Regions from separate parts of the Sodalis sp. RH21 genome, predicted to be linked through region 2. Evidence: predicted binding sites of a transcription regulator. Region 2 holds the regulator's gene; each other region holds the start of a gene.

Region 1 (3,149 bases), 1.1 Mb from region 2:
ACCCACCGGCGGCCACCGGATAAAACGCGCGGAATCGATTATTGATTATCATTGCAGGCAAAAATGTTGTACCACCTGTGAAATTAATTCCCGCGTCGGTTTTATAAAGGCCGTATCGATATATTCATCCGGTTGATGGGCCTGTTTAATGGAGCCAGGGCCTAAAACCAGAGTAGGGCAGAGTTGCTGAATGAAAGGGGCTTCGGTGCAGTAATTGACGACATCGGTTTTTACGCCCAAAAGTTTTTCAACCACTTCCACCAGCCGATGGTCCGCCGGACACTCATAGCCCGGGATCGGCGGATGCAGGGTCTCGATGGTTAACCGGCCCGGCCAGCGCTCGCTTACCGGCGCCAGGGCATGGGTCAACAGCCCGTCCAGATCGCTTAACGTTAGGCCGGGCAGCGGACGGATATCCATGTGCAGTTCGCAGCAGCCGCAAATCCGGTTGGCGGAATCGCCGCCGTGGATATGGCCAAAATTCATCGTGGGGTAGGGGATATCAAAAGCCGGATGGTGATAACGTTCTTGTAACGTCGTGCGCAATACCATTAAATGGGAAATCGCTTCATGCATTAGCTCGATGGCATTGACGCCCAGGCCCGGATCGCTGGAATGCCCGGACTGGCCCAGTATGCGCACCGCGTTCGACATATGGCCTTTATGGGCGCGTACCGGCTGCAGGGATGTCGGCTCGCCGATAATGGCGCAATCGGGGCGCAGTTGGCTGGATTGGGCAAAATAACTGGCGCCGGCCATACTGGTTTCTTCATCGGCGGTGGCCAGGATATACAGCGGTTTTTGCAGCTTGCTGCCGTCTATGTCGCGCAGGGTGTCGAGGATAAAGGCGAAAAAACCCTTCATATCGGCGGTACCCAGGCCATAAAGCTTGTTATTCTGTTCGGTCAGGGTAAAAGGATCGCGCGTCCAGCGGCCGTCATCGAAAGGTACGGTATCGGTATGCCCGGCCAGCAGCAAACCGCCCGTGCCGCTGCCGATGCGGGCCAGCATATTGAATTTGTTTCGGGTTCCGGGAACGGGTTGGATATCGACCTGGAAGCCGAGGGTGGTAAACCAACCGGCCAGTAAATTGATTAGCGTCTGATTACTCTGATCCAGCGCGCTGTCCGTGGCGCTGATGGACGGAGTGGCGATCAACTCGCGGTATAACTCAATAAACGGGGGTAATTTTATCTTCACTGTTGACAGCCTTTGGTTTGGATAGTATCAATATTCATGCAATAATAGTGAATAAAAATACACTAACGTTGAGCGTAAAGTAAACGGATTATTACCAGACTACTACGCTTGACCTCGCGGGTGAACAGCGAAACGCCGAAACAGCGCAGTTGCTTTTGCGACGAACGGCTGCCGGATGAATTAATAACATTTTTATTAATGGTTGCTGTGAATCCCTTCTCGTTGATAAAGCTACTCAAGAAGGTGAACAAACGTCATGCTGAATACGCTGATTGTCGGTGCCAGCGGTTATGCCGGAGCTGAACTCGCGGCCTATCTGAATCGTCACCCGCATATGAATATAACCGCGTTAGCGGTTTCAGCGCAAAGTGCGGATGCCGGCAAATTGCTCTCCGATCTGCATCCCCAGTTCAAAGGCATCGTCGATTTGCCGCTACAGCCGCTGACCGATGCCGGCGAGTCGGCCAAAACGGTGGATGTGGTCTTTCTTGCCACCGCCCATGAAGTCAGTCATGACCTGGCGCCGGTATTTCTGGCGGCCGGCTGCGTGGTATTCGACTTATCCGGCGCTTTTCGCGTTAATCAGCCGGACTTCTATCGCAAATATTATGGTTTTGAACACCAGCATGCCGATTGGTTGGCGCAGGCGGTCTACGGTCTGGCGGAATGGCAGGGCGAAGCCTTAAAACGGGCGCAGCTGATTGCCGTGCCGGGCTGCTACCCCACCGCATCTCAGTTGGCGCTCAAACCCCTGGTGGATGGCGGGCTGCTTAACGATGCGCAATGGCCGGTCATTAATGCCGTCAGCGGCGTCAGCGGGGCGGGCCGTAAAGCTTCCCTGGCCAGCAGCGTCTGTGAGGTCAGCCTGCAGCCCTATGGTATTTTCACCCACCGCCACCAGCCTGAAATCGCCGCCCACCTGGGGATACCGGTTATTTTCACGCCTCATCTAGGTAATTTCCCCCGCGGTATACTGGCCACCATCACCTGCCGGCTGAAGGCCGGCGTGACGGCCGGGGATATTGCCGAGTGTTACCACAATGCTTATCACGATAAGCCGCTGGTACGCCTCTACGCCAAAGGAGTGCCGGCATTGAAAGCGGTGGTGGGTCTGCCGTTTTGCGATATTGGCTTCGCCGTGCAGGGGGAGCATTTGGTGGTGGTGGCGACAGAAGATAATTTATTAAAAGGAGCGGCCGCACAGGCAGTGCAGTGCGCTAATATTCGCTTTGGTTTTGCGCAAACGCAGGCGCTGCTGTGAACCGGGGCCAACGAGGTATAAAAAAATAATGAATCCGTTAATTATAAAATTAGGCGGCGTATTGCTTGATAGCGAAGAGGCGCTGGAGCGATTGTTTTCCGCGCTTGACCGCTACCGCGCGCAGCACCAGCGTCAGTTGGTGATTGTCCATGGCGGGGGTTATCTGGTGGATGACCTGATGAAAAAACTGGCGCTGCCGGTGGTTAAGGTCAACGGACTGCGGGTTACGCCCGCGGACCAAATCGATATCATTACCGGCGCGCTGGCCGGCACGGCCAATAAGACCCTGCTTGCCTGGGCGAAAAAACATGCCATCCCGGCCGTCGGCCTCTGCCTGGGCGACGGGGACAGCGTCACTGTCACTCCCCTGGATGAAAAACTCGGCCATGTGGGTAAAGCGGAACCCGGTTCGGCGGCGCTGTTAACCACTTTGCTTGGCGCCGGCTATCTGCCGGTGGTCAGTTCGATTGGCATCACGGCGCAAGGCGAACTGATGAATGTCAATGCCGACCAGGCCGCCACCGCCCTGGCCGCTACGCTGGGCGCCGATTTGATTTTGCTGTCCGATGTCAGCGGCATTCTCGACGGCAAAGGCCAGCGCATTCCCGAAATGACGGCGCATAAAGCTGAGCAGCTGATCGCCCAGGGCATTATTACCGACGGGATGATTGTGAAGGTCAATGCCGCG
Region 2 (3,149 bases):
AGCGGGAAACGAAGGGCCTATTGGTTGATGAATTTCACACCCAATTCGATGTCGCTCTTCAGCACATCCTGCATATGCTCCAGGGCCTGCTGTTCAAAAGCGCTCAGGGTGCCGATAGGTTTGCGTTCCGCCAAGCCGTCTTTGCCCAGTAGCAGCGGCTGGGCAAAGAAACGGGTGTACTCCCCATCGCCTTCCACATAAGCGCATTCCACCACGCCTTGTTCACCCTGCAAGGCGCGAACCAGCGACAGTCCGAACCGCGCCGCGGCCTGGCCCATGGATAAGGTAGCGGACCCGCCGCCGGCTTTGGCTTCCACCACCTCGGTGCCGGCGTTCTGAATGCGTTTGGTCAAATCGGCGACTTCCTGTTCGGTGAAGCTGATGCCTTTGACCTGGGAAAGCAGAGGTAATATGGTAACGCCGGAATGGCCGCCGATCACGGGCACTTCAACATCCTGCGGCCGCAATCCTTTCAGTTCAGCCACAAAGGTGTTGGAACGGATGATATCCAGGGTGGTGACGCCAAACAGCTTGCGTTTATCATAGACGCCGGCTTTTTTCAGCGCCTCGGCGGCAATGGCCACGGTGGTGTTCACCGGGTTGGTAATGATGCCGATCAGGGCACCGGGACTGGCTTTAGCCACCTGGTTCACCAGGTTGCGCACAATGCCGGCGTTGACATTAAATAGATCCGAACGGTCCATGCCCGGTTTGCGCGCCACGCCGGCGGAAATGAGGACGATATCCGCGCCTTCCAGGGCGGGGGTGGCATCTTCGCCGCTAAAGCCTTTGATTTTTACCGCCGTAGGAATATGGCTGAGGTCGACAGCGACGCCAGGAGTAACCGGTGCGATATCGTAAAGAGAAAGTTCTGATCCGGATGGAAGTTGGGTTTTGAGTAACAGGGCAAGAGCCTGGCCAATGCCGCCGGCTGCACCGAGAACTGCGACTTTCATTCTAATCTCCTTATTATTATAGGAAAAATTAAATGCCGTCAAATCATCTGGTTATGATCATAGAGACATAAACGGGTAAAAACAAATCAGCGATCGCAAATTTGAGAATTGGCGCATTAACTTTCCGCCGTCCATAAAATACGCTGCCGCTGCCGTTTGTTGCCGTTGGCTATTAATCACATTACACCGGGAATTAGTGTCAAAACAACATCATTTTCATAACAATTACTTTACTTTTTCCACAGCAATAATCTGGGAGCCAGGTCAAAAAGGAAATGAATAGATATTGTTATCCTAGCCGTTTTGCCGGCTATCACGGCGATCAACGCCCTTGGCCGGGCATTTTTATTGCATAAAAATGCAATTTTATGCATAATTACAACTATGTTTATGGCTACTGGTTTGGTAAAAAATGCGTAATAACATAAAACAAGAAGAACTGGTTAAAGCTTTTAAGGCGTTGCTGAAAGAAGAGAAATTCAGTTCTCAAGGCGAGATCGTTTTTGCATTGCAAGAACAGGGATTTGAAAATATCAATCAGTCGAAAGTCTCGCGGATGTTAACTAAATTCGGCGCGGTGCGCACCCGCAACGCCAAAATGGAAATGGTCTACTGCCTGCCCGCCGAATTGGGCGTGCCCACCACCAGCAGTCCCCTGAAAAATTTAGTTTTGGACGTAGATCATAATGATGCGGTGATAGTGATTCATACCAGCCCGGGCGCCGCGCAGCTGATTGCCCGTTTGTTGGATTCACTGGGTAAATCCGAAGGCATATTGGGGACCATCGCCGGCGATGACACCATTTTTACCACCCCGGCCAAAGGGTTTAGCGTTAAGCAGCTCCACGAGGCCATACTTATTCTGTTTGACCAGGAGCTTTGAACCTTCTTACCGGTGCTTTATAACAAAAATGAATCAAGGCGCCGGTTTTAACGCCGATTATCCCGTTTTTGCCATCGTTTAACCCTACGTATTATGCTGTTATTCCCGCCCCAACCTGTCATATATCCACTTGTTACCCTCCCCTCCGGGCTATTCCACTGGCGGAAAGAGACAATTCAGCACGTTTGGCTACATCCGGCTATCTGCTTGAAATTACAATTAATTAACATTAGTCGCCTATTTTTCATCCGGTTTTAATAGCATTTGCTTATATTAATATAGTGTTGCATGTTAAAGTTTCATAATAAATTATGAGTAAACTATTAATACCTCACGTTACTAGTGTATACTTAGTTTCGTGATGCCCATCACGTTGTGCGTCATGTGTTCTATCAAACGTGAAGAAAATAGAGGTGAGAAAAATGAGAATTTCTACTGCGGCTTCATTGATGACCGTAATATCGGCCCTGTCATTTGGCGCATTTGCCGCCGATTCGATTTCGCTAGAACAAGCGAATGATTTGCACGCTTTCGGTACCGTGAGCGTTAGCGGTATTGGCGGCGCGCCGTCCGATATCCATCAGGCGCTGAACCAGGCGGCCGACGCTAAAGGCGCGACCGCTTACCGGATTACCGAAGCGCGTGAAAACGATACGTGGCATGCGACCGCTGAGCTCTATAAATAAGGCGCTCTGTTCTGTAAATAGAGACCCAAGCTGTATAACCAATTTACCTTAACGACGCTCCCGCGGTTTCCATAGCCGGGATAGCTCCTCTGACCGCGGGTGTCGCTGATAGTGTCGTTCCGGCTGATTCAGCACCAGCAACACAGCAATATTGTTCAACATTAAAAATCAATGCCGTCGTCGCCCTCAGTTATTCCTGTGTCCAGCAATAACCCCAGACGCGAGCTATTGATTCCCTCTCGTCGTCCTATCCGACGATTTTTACCCCCGCTTGCGGGGGTTTTTTTTCACCTTGACTCCAGCCCGGCGCTTTGCCGGATTGCGCCAAGTCATCTACACCATATTTATCAATCAGTTAAGATCATCCAACATATGCCGGTGCTTTCCGAAACTCGATCCGCTTCCGATCGTTTGACTCCCATTTGGCTTCTGGAAACCGGCAATCGAGCAGCGGCCAGGGCAGTCGATAACTGCCATTATTCGTGGAAATAGTGTTTCCTGGCGTCTGGACAGACGGGGTGGCCAATTTGGCGCAGCGACTCGAACGCCAATAACGATTGGTTATGCAGTTTGTCACGATTGGACATTAGCTTTCGGAGGAGAACCAAAGGCACGTCGAAAGGC
Region 3 (3,149 bases), 530 kb from region 2:
TCCCATCACGCCGGAAGATAACCATGCCATCGCCGACGTGATTCGCCAGGTATCGGCCGAGTTCGGCCTGACGGCGGATAAAGGCTATACCGTATCCGACCCTAACCTGGATAAGTTATATCAGCTCTACAGCCAGCCGCGCAGCGCGTACTGGGTGATCGAGTTCGAAGGACGGATTGCCGGCGGCGGCGGGATTGCGCCTTTGGCCGGAGCCGGGGCGGATATTTGTGAATTGCAAAAGATGTATTTTATGAGCGCCCTGCGCGGCCGCGGCCTGGCCCATGAGCTGGCTTTGCGGGCGCTGGCGTTTGCGCGGACCCAGGGATTTACCCACTGTTATCTGGAAACCACCGCCGCCCTGACCCGGGCGATAAGCCTCTATGAGCGGCTGGGATTTGTGCATATCGACGGTCCGATGGGCACTACGGGGCATGTGGACTGCGAAGTGAGGATGCTGAAAGCGCTGGGTTAAACATGCTGGAATGAGCGGCGCGCCGGACGCGGTTATGGCCGCGTCCGGCGGTGGGGGACATTAAGTGCCCCCTGATGACAATGATTAGTGGCGGGTGCCGTTATCGTCCTGGTCGATGATGCCGCGCACCGGCGGGGTGCCGTCAACGCCTTCTTCGGCGTCATCGCCGTCTTCACCTTCTTCGTCATCGTCCTCGCCGTCTTCGAAGTAGGTGCCCCAGCCGTCATAGTTGACGCCCAGGCGCTCCGCCAGCGTAAACAGCTGCTCGACCTGCGCGTCGATCAGCTCCGCATTAAGCGCGATTTCACTGACCGCGTCGCAACACATCAGCACGGAACCGTCTTCCACTTCCAGTTCTTCGGCATCGGTGACTTCATAACCCAGTTTAAAGGCTTCAACAGCGGCTTTTTCCAAAATATCGAAATTCTCGGCGGAAAAATGGTGCTCGATGGTATAAAGCGCTTCGGGATCGCTGCCATCTTCCAGCAGTTCTTCGATAATCAAACGTGTTTCATCACGCTGTTCTTCCAGAAATTGATGTGCCATGCCCCTATCCTCAATGCGTCGGTCGGCCTGTTAGGTTTCTATTTTCCCACAGCGGCGGTTAAGGCTCCAGCTTAAACATGAAAGAATTGATATCAATGCTTGAAATTGAATATTCATACATATAAAGTGAATTTAAATTCATATTAATTAAAATTATGTCCGGAGAACCGTGCTTATGAGTCAGTTCTATCAACGCCATTTCCTGAAGTTAATGGACTTTACCCCCGCTGAAATTCTCGATTTGCTGGCGCTGGCCGCCGCCCTGAAGCGCGAAAAACGCGCGGGGCAGGAAAAGCCGCGCCTGGCCGGGAAAAATATCGCGCTCATCTTCGAAAAAGACTCGACCCGCACCCGCTGCTCTTTCGAAGTTGCCGCATTCGATCAAGGCGCGCGCGTCACCTATCTCGGCCCGAACGGCAGCCAAATCGGCCACAAGGAATCAATCAAGGATACCGCCCGGGTGCTGGGCCGCCTGTATGACGGCATCCAATACCGCGGTTACGGCCAGGAGATCGTCGAGACACTGGCGCAATACGCCGGCGTGCCGGTATGGAACGGTCTGACCACCGAATTCCATCCGACCCAGTTACTGGCCGATCTGCTGACCATGCAAGAACACCTGCCGGAAAAAAGCTTTGGCCAGATGAAATTCGCCTACGTGGGCGACGCCCGCAACAATATGGGTAATAGCATGCTGGAGGCGGCGGCGCTGACCGGGCTGGATATGCGGCTGGTGGCCCCGCGCGCCTGCTGGCCGGAACCGGAGCTGGTGGCGCGCTGCGGCGAAGCGGCGCGGCGTAACGGCGGCAAAATCACCCTGACCGAGGATGTCGCCGCCGGCGTGGCGGGCGTGGATTTTATTTATACCGACGTCTGGGTATCCATGGGCGAACCCAAAGCCATCTGGCAGGAGCGTATCGCCCTGTTGCGCGCTTATCAGGTCAATATGGCCATGCTCCGCCAGACCGGCAATCCCCGGGTTAAATTCCTGCACTGCCTGCCCGCGTTCCATGATGACCAAACCACGGTGGGCAAGGAAATGGCCGAACAGTACGGCTTGGCCGGGGGCATGGAAGTGACCGACGAGGTGTTTGAATCGGAATGCAGCGTGGTATTCGACCAGGCGGAAAACCGGCTGCATACCATTAAAGCGGTGATGGTGGCGACGCTGGCGAAAGCGTAATCCGTCAGCGGCTATTATTTAACGGGCGCCCGGCGCCCGTCATCGTCCGGCGCTGACTTAACGGACCAGCGCGGTATCGATTTTTACTACCGCTTTGCGCACGTGGGCCGGTTCGCCCACCGCGCACAGCGGTTTGTGGACTTCGCCGGGGTAATACACCACGAAGTCCCCGCTGTGCATCACAAACTGTTTTTCCTGCTCGCCCGCGGCCAGGAAGGCGATATCTTTGTCCGCCAGCCAGTCGGTATCGGGCTTGCCCGCCGGCAGGTTGCTGAAGGTCATGCCTTCCACGCCGTCCAGGATAATCTGGATATCCAGGTATTTGGCATGATATTCGGCGCGGCGGTTTTCCAGCAGGTCGGTGCTGTCGTTGGAAATTAGCACAAACACCTGGTTGCCTTCGATATCATGTTTGCCCAGCGGCGTTTCCGGGGTGATATGCTGTTTGACATATTCGATGGCTTCGCGGAGTTTGGCCGGCAGATAGGGTACGAGATCCAAATGGTTGATGTTACCGGTGATCATAATTGTTCCTTAAAAAATGAAATAACGTTTCATTGTAAAACAGCTACCGATCGGAAAGTGAGAGTTATTTAACACTTATTTTGATTAGCTGGCCAATCGTTTGCTTAATCATGAAAATGGTCTTTTTTGCGCTTGAAGTGTCCCGTTACGCGAGTATAATTCCGGGCAGTTTGCCGGGAGGATAAATGAACAGCACTGTTGTTTTGGACGCGGTATTCGACGCCTATGACGATCGCCCCCTGCCCGTTGGCAGCCAACGGCCATTGCTGCTCCCGTTGCCCTTTTTATTATTTCAGTACAGGCCCCTCGTTGAGGGGCTTTTTTTTGCGCGGTATTCAGGGCGCAATCTACACTTGCGTCAGGCATCGGCGTTACCGACATCCGTAAGGAGGAAAAAACATGGCGAATCCACTTTATCAAAAG
Region 4 (3,149 bases), 1.9 Mb from region 2:
AGCCTTTAATCAATACCGCCTGTTATGCGCCCTGCGCGAAGGGCCGTTCGGGGTATCCGGCCTGAATGCCCGGATAGAACAGGCGCTGGCCAAGGCCGCAATGATCGCGCGCCCGGCCGACACCGCCGCCAGGGGATACGCGGGGCGGCCGGTGATGATCACCCGCAATGCCCCCTCTCTCGGCCTGTATAACGGCGATATCGGCATCATGCTATATAACGATCTGGACGAGCTGCGGGTACATTTTCCCCTGCCTGACGGCACCATCAGGGCCGTTCCCCTGAGCCGCCTGCCGGAACATGAAACGGCCTTTGCCATGACGGTGCATAAATCCCAGGGATCGGAGTTCATTCACACGGCGCTGGTGCTGCCCAACCAGCTATTGCCGGTACTGACCCGCGAACTGGTCTATACGGCGATTACCCGGGCCCGCGAGCGGCTGTCGATTTATGCCAACGATGATGTGCTAAGCCATGCCATCGCTACCCCCACCCAGCGGCGCAGCGGCCTGATAGACCGGCTGCGCGGCCAGGGCGGTGGCGGGTAGCCCGGTTTATTGGCCGGTCAGGTCCGCCACCAGAATTTTGGAGCGGCGGTGATAGTTGTACAGCGCCTGTTTTTGCTGCGGCAGCACTTCCACTTCGGCGGGAGTAAAACCGCGCTCCTGGAACCAATGAATGCTGCGCGTGGTTAATACAAACAGTTTTTTCAGCCCCATCTGGCGCGCTTGCTGGGTAATGCGCTGCAACAGCATCTCGCCGCGCGAGGAACTGCGATAATCGGGGTGCACCGCCACGCAGGCCATTTCCCCCAGCCCCTCGTCGGGGAAGGGATAAAGCGCGGCGCAGGCGATGGTCAAGTTATCCCGTTCGATAATAGTGAACTTATCGATTTCCATTTCCAACTGCTCGCGGGAGCGCCGCACCAGAATGCCCTGTTGCTCCAATGGGCGAATCAGCTCCAGGATACCGCCGATATCGTTAATGGTGGCCCTGCGCACCTGTTCAGCGCTTTCCATGACGATTTGGGTGCCGATGCCTTCCCGCGAAAATAACTCCTGCACCAGCGCGCCGTCATCCTGGTAGCTGATCAAATGGCAGCGGCGCACGCCGCGGCGGCAAGCCTTAACCGCCCCGCGTAAAAAACGCACCGTCCCGGAGTGGTAGTCCCCCTGGCTTTCCAGCGCATCGATGCGCAACTGGGCATCGTTGGGGAACAATTCCGAGATGATTTCCCCATCGTCGTCGATAACCCCCTGGGACGAACAAAAACCGATGATCTTTTCCGCCTTCAGCTTGATCGCCAACTGGGTGGCCACTTCCTCGGAGGTCAGATTAAAACTTTCCCCGGTAACCGACACCGCCACCGGCCCAAGCAGGACGATGGCGCCGCTGTCGAGCTGGCGGTGAATGGCTTCATCATCGATACGCCGAATCCGCCCGCTGTGGCAGTAATCCACCCCGTCATCCACTCCCAGCGGCTGGGCGATAATAAAATTACCGCTTACCACATTAATATGCGCTCCCTGCAAGGGGGTGTTATTCAGGCTCATGGATAAGCGCGCGGTGATATCCAGCTGTAGCAGGCCCGCGGCCTGCTTGACCAGCTCCAGCGTCGGCGCGTCGGTGACGCGGGTATTCTTGTGGTAAATCGGATCGAGATGATGCACGGCCAGATTGGCGTCGATTTGCGGCCGGGCGCCGTAAACCAGCACCAGGCGGATGCCCAGGCTGTGAAGGAGGCCGATATCATTAACGATGTTGGCAAAGTTTTCATGCTCGATGGCTTCACCGCCCAACATGACGACAAACGTTTTGCCTCGATGCGCATTGATATAGGGAACTGAGTGACGAAAGCCCTGGACCAGTTCAGTACTACGTTCCTTCACGGCATATCCTCTGTGAATGGTTATTCTGATTTTGTGTATTTTTATTCTATTACGGCAGGGATGGCAAGTGGCAATTGCTGTCCTTTTTCATTGTAAAGAATCGAAAATAAACCCCGATGACATAAGCATAAAGCCTTTTGGGGATGACAGAAACCGGCTGATTGGTTAAAGTTTTTCGCATGTCGAAAAATGACTGTTTTTTCATTAGATTAGAATCAACCCCGGAGCCCCATGTCAGATCCACAGCATAATAGCGGCCGCCGCCGGCTGCTGCGGGGCGCCGCGGCCGTCTGGTTGTTAAGTCTTAGCCCGGCGGGGCTGGCCGCCGCCCCGCTGATTGTGGCGGTGCGCATCTGGCCCGCCGCCAGCTATACCCGCATCACGGTAGAATCCCGGTCGCCGCTGCATTATCGCCAGTTTATGCTCACCGGCCCCGATCGCCTGGTGGTGGATATCCAGGGCGCGCAGCTTAATGGGGTGCTCAAGGGCATCGGCCGGCTGGTCAGCGAGCAGGACCCGTATATCAGCCGGATGCGGGCCGGCCAGTTCGATCGCGATACCGCGCGGCTGGTGATCGAACTCAGGCAACCCATTGAACCCCTGTTTCTGGATTTGCCGCCGGTGGCCGGCTTTAAACATCGCCTGGTCATGGATCTCTACCCGCGGGCCGGCAGCCGCTCCGCGGTGCAGGACGATCCGCTGCTGGCCCTGCTGGAAGATTATAACCAGGGGGATCTGGCGCGCAGCCTGCCGCCGGCATCCCAGGCGCCCCGGGCCGGCAAAGCCGGCCGCGACCGGCCGATCGTGATTATGCTCGACCCCGGACACGGCGGCGAGGACCCCGGCGCCATCGGTAAACATCACACCCGCGAAAAAGATGTGGTGCTGAAAATCGCACGGCATCTGCGCACGCTGATCCGCCGCGAACCCAATATGAAAGTCTTTATGACCCGCAATGAGGATGTGTTTATCCCCCTTAAGGTCAGGGTGGCCAAAGCGCGCAAACAGCGGGCGGATCTGTTTATCTCCATTCATGCAGATGCGTTTACCAACCGCGCGGCCAGGGGGGCATCGGTATTTGCCCTGTCCACCAAAGGTGCCACCAGCGCCGCGGCCCGGTTTCTGGCCGAGACTCAAAATGCCGCCGATGATATCGGCGGGGTGAGCAAGAGCGGCGACCGTTACCTCGACCATACGATTTTTGATTTGATGCAGACCGCGACCATTAACGATAGCCTGAAATTCGGCCAGCAGGTGTTGC

What was found. The regulator ArgR, encoded in region 2, controls arginine synthesis, uptake and breakdown. The targets are predictions, from matches to a motif close to ANTGAATAAAAATACANT.
Region 1: a site for ArgR is predicted at 1,247-1,264, ahead of argC (N-acetyl-gamma-glutamyl-phosphate reductase). Genes of this name have one in related genera too.
Region 3: a site for ArgR is predicted at 1,144-1,161, ahead of argF (ornithine carbamoyltransferase). Genes of this name have one in related genera too.
Region 4: a site for ArgR is predicted at 1,921-1,938, ahead of argA (amino-acid N-acetyltransferase). Genes of this name have one in related genera too.

What each region holds. Positions count from the first base shown of each region.
Region 1 covers NZ_CP178732.1:5,954,597-5,957,745, forward strand. The annotation lists gene argE (acetylornithine deacetylase) at 49-1,200, opposite strand; gene argC (N-acetyl-gamma-glutamyl-phosphate reductase) at 1,457-2,461, shown strand; gene argB (acetylglutamate kinase) at 2,487-3,149, shown strand, end outside.
Region 2 covers NZ_CP178732.1:4,818,959-4,822,107, forward strand. The annotation lists gene mdh (malate dehydrogenase) at 18-956, opposite strand; gene argR (transcriptional regulator ArgR) at 1,369-1,839, shown strand; gene yhcN (peroxide/acid stress response protein YhcN) at 2,262-2,525, shown strand; gene ACL2XP_RS22285 (cupin domain-containing protein) at 3,099-3,149, opposite strand, start outside.
Region 3 covers NZ_CP178732.1:5,352,127-5,355,275, forward strand. The annotation lists gene ACL2XP_RS24740 (GNAT family N-acetyltransferase) at 1-472, shown strand, start outside; gene rraB (ribonuclease E inhibitor RraB) at 557-1,018, opposite strand; gene argF (ornithine carbamoyltransferase) at 1,194-2,201, shown strand; gene ACL2XP_RS24755 (YhcH/YjgK/YiaL family protein) at 2,259-2,726, opposite strand; gene ACL2XP_RS24760 (hypothetical protein) at 2,912-3,149, shown strand, end outside; gene pyrB (aspartate carbamoyltransferase) at 3,126-3,149, shown strand, end outside.
Region 4 covers NZ_CP178732.1:782,047-785,195, forward strand. The annotation lists gene recD (exodeoxyribonuclease V subunit alpha) at 1-547, shown strand, start outside; gene argA (amino-acid N-acetyltransferase) at 554-1,888, opposite strand; gene amiC (N-acetylmuramoyl-L-alanine amidase AmiC) at 2,120-3,149, shown strand, end outside.